3 regions of the Enterobacter cloacae complex sp. HYC080_NIDB genome follow, and region 3 is predicted to be linked to each of the others. Evidence: predicted binding sites of a transcription regulator. Region 3 holds the regulator's gene; each other region holds the start of a gene.
What was found. The regulator PhoB, encoded in region 3, activates phosphate uptake and scavenging genes when phosphate is short. The targets are predictions, from matches to a motif close to CTGTCATAAAACTGNCNNAT.
Positions count from the first base shown of each region.

Region 1: O1723_RS18820 (esterase-like activity of phytase family protein) is a predicted target of PhoB. The motif match lies at 1,184-1,203, and genes of this name have one in related genera.
Region 2: pstS (phosphate ABC transporter substrate-binding protein PstS) is a predicted target of PhoB. The motif match lies at 1,150-1,169, and genes of this name have one in related genera.

Region 1 covers NZ_CP114212.1:3,951,716-3,953,989, forward strand. Annotated here, with positions in the region: gene O1723_RS18820 (esterase-like activity of phytase family protein) at 1-1,138, opposite strand, end outside; gene O1723_RS18825 (YfaZ family outer membrane protein) at 1,549-2,094, shown strand; gene O1723_RS18830 (NAD-dependent succinate-semialdehyde dehydrogenase) at 2,197-2,274, opposite strand, start outside.
Region 2 covers NZ_CP114212.1:4,541,246-4,543,519, reverse strand. Annotated here, with positions in the region: gene O1723_RS21580 (fimbrial protein) at 1-1,011, shown strand, start outside; gene pstS (phosphate ABC transporter substrate-binding protein PstS) at 1,258-2,274, shown strand, end outside.
Region 3 covers NZ_CP114212.1:3,535,319-3,537,592, forward strand. Annotated here, with positions in the region: gene phoR (phosphate regulon sensor histidine kinase PhoR) at 1-668, opposite strand, end outside; gene phoB (phosphate response regulator transcription factor PhoB) at 690-1,379, opposite strand; gene sbcD (exonuclease subunit SbcD) at 1,566-2,274, shown strand, end outside.

The DNA.
Region 1 (2,274 bases), 420 kb from region 3:
TGTCGATCAGCGCCAGCCCTTCAGCTTTCTCCTGCTGCCAGCCCAGCGCGCGCAAATCAACGACCTGCGTTTTTGCCGCAAGGGTAATGCCGCGCTGCTTCAGGGTTTTCTCATCATCAAACTCCGGGTACTCGCCCGGCTTGTCAAAGGCGCTCAGGTCGCTCGCCTTGCTGAGGTCCACCTTGTAGATAAGGTTACGCATCCCGTCATTTTTATCGCTGCCCTGCTCAATCAGCAGGATATGCTGGTCATCAAGCGCCACGATGTCGCCGATTTTGGCATCACTGTTTTTGCTGTAGGCCGCGCTGTCGATAGGGTAGCCGTACATCGCTGTTTTGCCGGTCGCCGGGTCGAAGCTCACGAGACGCGTAAACAGCGCCTGCTTTTTGCTTTTACCGTCGATATCCAGCGTACTTTGTACCGCGGCGATAATGCGTCCGTCCGGCATACGGGTCAGGCCTTCAAAGCCCCGGTTCGGTTGGCGCCATTTGATAACGTTTGGCAGACCGCCCGCGATCGACTTTTCCCCTTCCGCCGCCTGCGGGCCGTGGATCGCCAGGATTTTCCCTTTACTGTCGACGTTAATCAGAAACGGACCATACTCGTCGCACAGCCAGTAGCCGCCTTTGCCGTCCGGCGTGATGCCTTCCGTATCCAGCCCGCGGTTGTCACCCTTCAGCGTCTTTAGGGTGTCGCTAAACGCCACCTCATTGGTGGATCCAATCACGCCGCTTTGCAGCGGCAGACCGTTAATCTCGCCTTTATCGTCATGCAGCGGGCGGGCATCCGTCGCTTCTGCTTTACCGTTCTGCACGCGGATGGTCATCAGCAGCGGCGCGAAATCCGGCGTGACAAAAATTTTGGCTTCATTTTTACCCATTTTTGGCGCATCGGCGTTTGGACCGCGATCGGTCACGGTTGCAAAGGTCAGAGCATCGCCCTGCTTACCCGTAAACAGCAGGCCAGAGCCAATGCCCACCGGGAGTCCGTTCGGAAATGCGCTGGCGAACGCGCCGCTGTAATTGACGTGTGAGCCTTCAGGAAAGCTGACGACATAGCGCTCAGCCGTGGGCTGTGCCGCCAGGCCAGAGAAAGAGAGCGCACAACCAACCAGCACAGGAATGATTTTTCTTTTCATATTGTTAGCATCCAGTAAGTGAAGCCAACAACGTAATGAACAAACGTGTCAGAAAAATGACATCGCAGGGAAAGGCGCCTGCGCGAGAGAACGTGTTTTCACCACCATAAGTGTAAATCTTTGTTGTTTTATGTGATTTTTGAAATATTTTTGGAAATTTCTGGAGCCTCCATTATTACACCTCCAGTCACTATCCCGTCCTCGTTCAGTTTATGTTTAGTCAAAAAACTAAACGGTTTCTAAACGCCTGAAAATCACGCGTTGACTCCCGTTCAACCAAACAAAAACGCAACATTAAATAAATTAAATTTAACAAAACCAGCATAAAACAGCGACTTGTATCACATTTGCAGTCATAAACGTCGCTTGTTATGGTGCCTCCAGATTAATTTGATGATGAGGCACGAAACATGAAAAAACTGAATATCCTTCTTCTTTCTGCACTGACCGCCCTCTCTGGTTCCGCACTGGCCATGGGCGGTAGCGTTGAGCAGGGTAAAAACTTTACTAACCTCAATCTGGAAATGGGCAAATCCTCATCCGGCCTTTACGCCGAAAGCAACTGGCTCAAAAACACCGATGACGGTACCCAGACCGGTGGCGTGGGCGCAGGCTACAACCTGGAAGTGGGCCCGGTCATCCTGAACGCAGGCGCGAAGGCGATCTACATCGGCCCGAAAAAAGGCGATAACGGCGTGGCGTTCCCGATTGGTGGCGGCGTAAACGTTGCGCTGACGGACAGCATCCATGTCTATGGCGAAGGTTACGTTGCGCCTGAAGGCCTGAACAACAGCGTGAAAAACTACGTGGAAGCCAACGGCGGCGTAAGCTGGACGCCTGTCACGCCGCTGACCCTGAAAGTGGGTTACCGCCACGTGAGCGTTGATGGCAAAGACGGTCGCCCTGGCCACACGCTGATTGACGGCGCATACGTGGGCGGTGGTGTGTCCTTCTAAGGCTGTATTGCGCGTTTCGCCCGGCGGCGCTACGCTTGCACGGGCCTACGGGTTTTGTAGGCCGGGTAAGCGCAGCGCCACCCGGCAAGAAAGGCGATGACGTTACTTACGCACCACCACCAGCTTCTGGTTCACAAACTCTTTTATCCCCAGATCCGACAGCTCGCGTCCATAACCGGA
Region 2 (2,274 bases), 1.0 Mb from region 3:
TTTTTACAGGCGGCGCCTACCGGCTACTGCGTACCAGACAACGGCAAATACCATAACTATTTCACTGTCGCGGAACAATTAACGACGCTTGATAACCTGGTTGGCATGCAGCATATGATCGATATGAATAACTCTACGACTTCGTTTAAGGGAACGTGCTACTGCCAGACGGGGAAAAATGAAAGTTACGATCATGCTTACATCACCAGCGTGGTTAATCCAGCCCTGCAGCCCACCACTAGCAGAAACAATATCTCCTATTATTATCTCAATAAGTATCTTGATATCGGTTTGCAAATCTACATTCTTGGCGTTGGCTACACCACCGTTCCCTTCGATCACCTGCCAAATGACATTGGGGGAACGTACCGGTGTCATAATGGCGTCAGTTCGCAAACCACGTTTTACAGCGGCGGGTCGGGCTTTATTTATCTGTATGTCAAAAAACAATTTACCGGCACGATCACCATACCGTCGATGGTCATGGCAAATATCTATGCCACTATCGATCCCCGTACCGTCTCGAACGAAATCATCTCGGATGTGATTGTGCAGGGATCGGTCACGGTCCCGCAAACCTGCGAGATAGATGAAGGCCAGGCGATAATGATTGATTTCAAGTCTATTCTGGCATCGGAATTCTCAGCTAACCGGGGCCAGGCGGTGTCTTCACGCAAGATTACCCGGCAGGTCAATATCAAATGTTCAAATATGATGTTTACCGACACGCTGGGTGCAACCTTCCACGCCTCTGCCGCGACAGCCGACAGTACGATGGTGGCTACCGATAATCCTGACGTGGGGATTAAGATTTACGATAAACATAACAGGGAAATTAATGTGAATGGCGGCGAGCTTGAGGCGGAAACGACGAAAATGCCCGTGACTCTGGAAGGCGAGACGCTGGGGACGCTCACGTTTTCAAGCGCTCCGGCTAGCGCAACCGGGTCCAGGCCCGCGCCAGGTCCGTTCAACGGTACGGCTACCCTGACGATTGAAATCGTACACTAATCCTTTAACGGCTGTTTATGACAGCCGTTGTCATATTTCACGGACAAAACGGCGATCTTTAAAATAAAAATGACAAAAAAATGAATGCCTGATGAATTAAGTGCTATATTTTTCATGTGGTTACACCTTCCTTTGTGTTTGTCATAAAACTGTCATATTTCGTACATTTATCTGTCACCTGTTTGTCCTATTTTGCTCATCGTAGCCACTTAAACAATGATTTACGAAATCCTTGCAGGAGACATTATGAAAGTTATGCGTACCACTGTCGCAACTGTTGTCGCCGCGACCTTATCTCTGAGCGCGTTCTCTGTATTTGCAGAAGCAAGCCTGACTGGCGCTGGTGCAACCTTCCCTGCGCCGGTGTATGCCAAATGGGCGGATACCTACCAGAAAGAAACCGGTAATAAGGTTAACTATCAGGGTATCGGCTCCTCCGGTGGCGTAAAACAAATTACCGCTAACACCGTTGATTTCGGTGCATCAGACGCGCCGTTGTCTGACGATAAACTGAATCAGGAAGGCCTGTTCCAGTTCCCGACCGTGATCGGTGGTGTGGTTCTGGCTATCAACCTGCCGGGCGTGAAGTCTGGTGAGCTGGTGCTGGATGGCAAAACCCTGGGTGACATCTACCTGGGTAAAATCAAAAAATGGGATGACGAAGCGATCGCTAAGCTCAACCCAGGCCTGAAGCTGCCTGCTCAGAACATCGCCGTGGTTCGCCGCGCGGATGGTTCTGGTACCTCCTTCGTCTTCACCAGCTACCTGGCAAAAGTGAACGAAGAGTGGAAATCGAAAGTCGGTTCCGGCTCTACCGTTAACTGGCCAACAGGTCTGGGCGGTAAAGGTAACGACGGTATCGCTGCGTTCGTACAGCGTCTGCCTGGCTCAATTGGCTACGTAGAATACGCGTACGCGAAGCAGAACAACCTGTCCTACACCAAACTGGTGTCTGCTGATGGCAAACCAGTAAGCCCGACCGAAGAGAACTTTGCTAACGCTGCAAAAGGCGCTGACTGGAGCAAATCCTTCGCGCAGGATCTGACGAACCAGAAAGGCGAAGGTGCGTGGCCAATCACCTCCACCACCTTCATCCTGGTTCACAAAGAGCAGAAGAAACCTGAGCAGGGCGCTGAAGTGCTGAAGTTCTTCGACTGGGCATACAAAAACGGCGCTAAACAGGCTAACGACCTGGACTACGCCAGCCTGCCAGACAGCGTGGTTGAGCAGATTCGTGCTGCATGGAAAACCAACGTGAAAGAC
Region 3 (2,274 bases):
TGAAGCACGGTCAACGGAGTACGCAGTTCGTGGCTGACGTTCGCAAAGAAATTACGGCGCGCGCCCTCAAGCTGGTGCATTTGGGTGACATCGCGCGCCACCATCAGCCACTGCTTATCGCTGTAAGGCATCACGCGGATTTCCAGATGGCGACCATTATTGAGCTTCAGATTGTGCGGGCGGGTAAAATCACGCTTTTTCAGATACAGCGTGAATTCGGGATAGCGTAAAAGGTTAAGGATGTTCTGACCGTTATCGTCCGGCCAGCGAAGGCCCAGCAGCTGTTGCGCCAGGCCGTTACACCAGAAGATGGTGCCTTCTTCAGTGGTCAGGATGACCGCATCCGGCAACGACTCCGCCCCGCTGCGAAAACGCTTAATCAGGCTTCCCAGCTCGCGACGGCGCTTTTTATTACGCATCTGCATCTGGTGCAGGCCGTACAGCAGGGGCTCCCAGCTGCCGCTGCCCGGCGGTGGGGTCATACTGCGGTCAACCCACAGCCACCAGGAGAGGCGCAGCAGGTTCCAGAAATGCCAGATCAGCAGCCCGGTGACCGACGCCAGCAGAAACCACGGCAGATGTCCGAGAAAGGCCCCAAGAAGGAAGGCCGGAATACAGCATAAGATCAGTTCAAAGACGAGCCTTTTCCATGACAGACGTTCCAGCACGCGTCACACTCCTGTCATTGTTCAGAAACGGGTCGAAAAACGATAACCCGTGCCGCGGACCGTCTGTACCATGCGATCGTGGCCGCTCAGTTCCAGCGCTTTTCGCAGGCGGCGAATATGTACGTCAACCGTCCGGTCTTCGACATACACGTTAGTTCCCCAGACGTTATTCAGCAACTGCTCGCGGCTGTATACGCGTTCCGGGTGAGTCATAAAGAAGTGCAGGAGTTTAAATTCGGTAGGGCCCATATCGAGGGGGTTTTCGCCGGTCATCACGCGGTGCGAGGTAGGGTCAAGGCTGAGTCCCTGCATCTCTATCACCTCTTCCACCGCCATCGGTGAAATACGGCGCATCACGGCTTTAATGCGGGCGACCAGCTCTTTTGGGGAGAACGGTTTAGTGATGTAATCGTCCGCGCCGGTTTCTAGTCCGCGCACGCGATCCTCTTCCTCTCCGCGCGCCGTGAGCATGACAACCGGGATGTCGCGGGTCAGTGCCTCACGCTTCAGGTGTTTGATAAACTGCAGTCCGGAGCCGCCAGGCAACATCCAGTCCAGCAGAATCAGATCGGGCCAGGGTTCATTCAGCTGGTTCACTGCGCTGTCATAATCTTCCGCTTCAACCGGCTGGAAGCCATTTTGCTCGAGCACGAAGCACACCATTTCACGAATTGGAGCTTCATCTTCTACGACCAGAATACGTCTCGCCATACTTTGCCCTGTCTTATCTTATTAAGTTACACGTTTGTAATTCGGCGCCATTATGCGTCAGATTTATGACAGATTTATGAAAAACATTACCACGGTAGCGGGCAAACCGTTGTTTTATTACAGCGGTTATTTTCCCTTCTCTGAACGTTTATAATCCTGCTTTCTCATTTTTGCCACGGAACCGCTATGCGCATACTTCACACCTCGGACTGGCATCTCGGTCAAAATTTTTACAGCAAAAGCCGTGCGGCTGAACATGAAGCGTTCCTGAACTGGCTGCTGGAGACGGCGCAGGCCCACGAGGTCGATGCGATTATTGTCGCGGGTGACATCTTTGATACGGGGTCGCCCCCCAGCTATGCGCGCGAGCTGTATAACCGCTTCGTGGTGAATTTGCAGCAGACCGGCTGTCATCTGGTGATAGTCGCCGGTAACCATGACTCCGTGGCAACGCTCAATGAATCCCGCGACATTCTGGCGTTTCTCAATACTACCGTCGTCGCCAGCGCCGGGCATGCCCCGCAGATCCTGAAAAAACGCGACGGTACGCCGGGGGCGGTGCTGTGCCCGATCCCCTTTTTACGCCCGCGCGATATCGTACAAAGTCAGGCGGGACTGTCGGGCACGGAAAAGCAGCAACATTTATTACAGGCCATCACCGACTATTATCACCAGCAGCACGCGGATGCCTGCAACCTGCGTGGCGAACAGCCGATACCGGTGATTGCGACCGGGCATCTCACCACCGTTGGGGCCAGTAAAAGTGACGCCGTGCGTGACATCTATATCGGCACGCTGGACGCCTTTCCGGCGCAGAACTTCCCGCCTGCGGACTACATTGCGCTCGGGCATATTCACCGCGCCCAGGTTATCGGCGGCTGCGAACATATTCGCT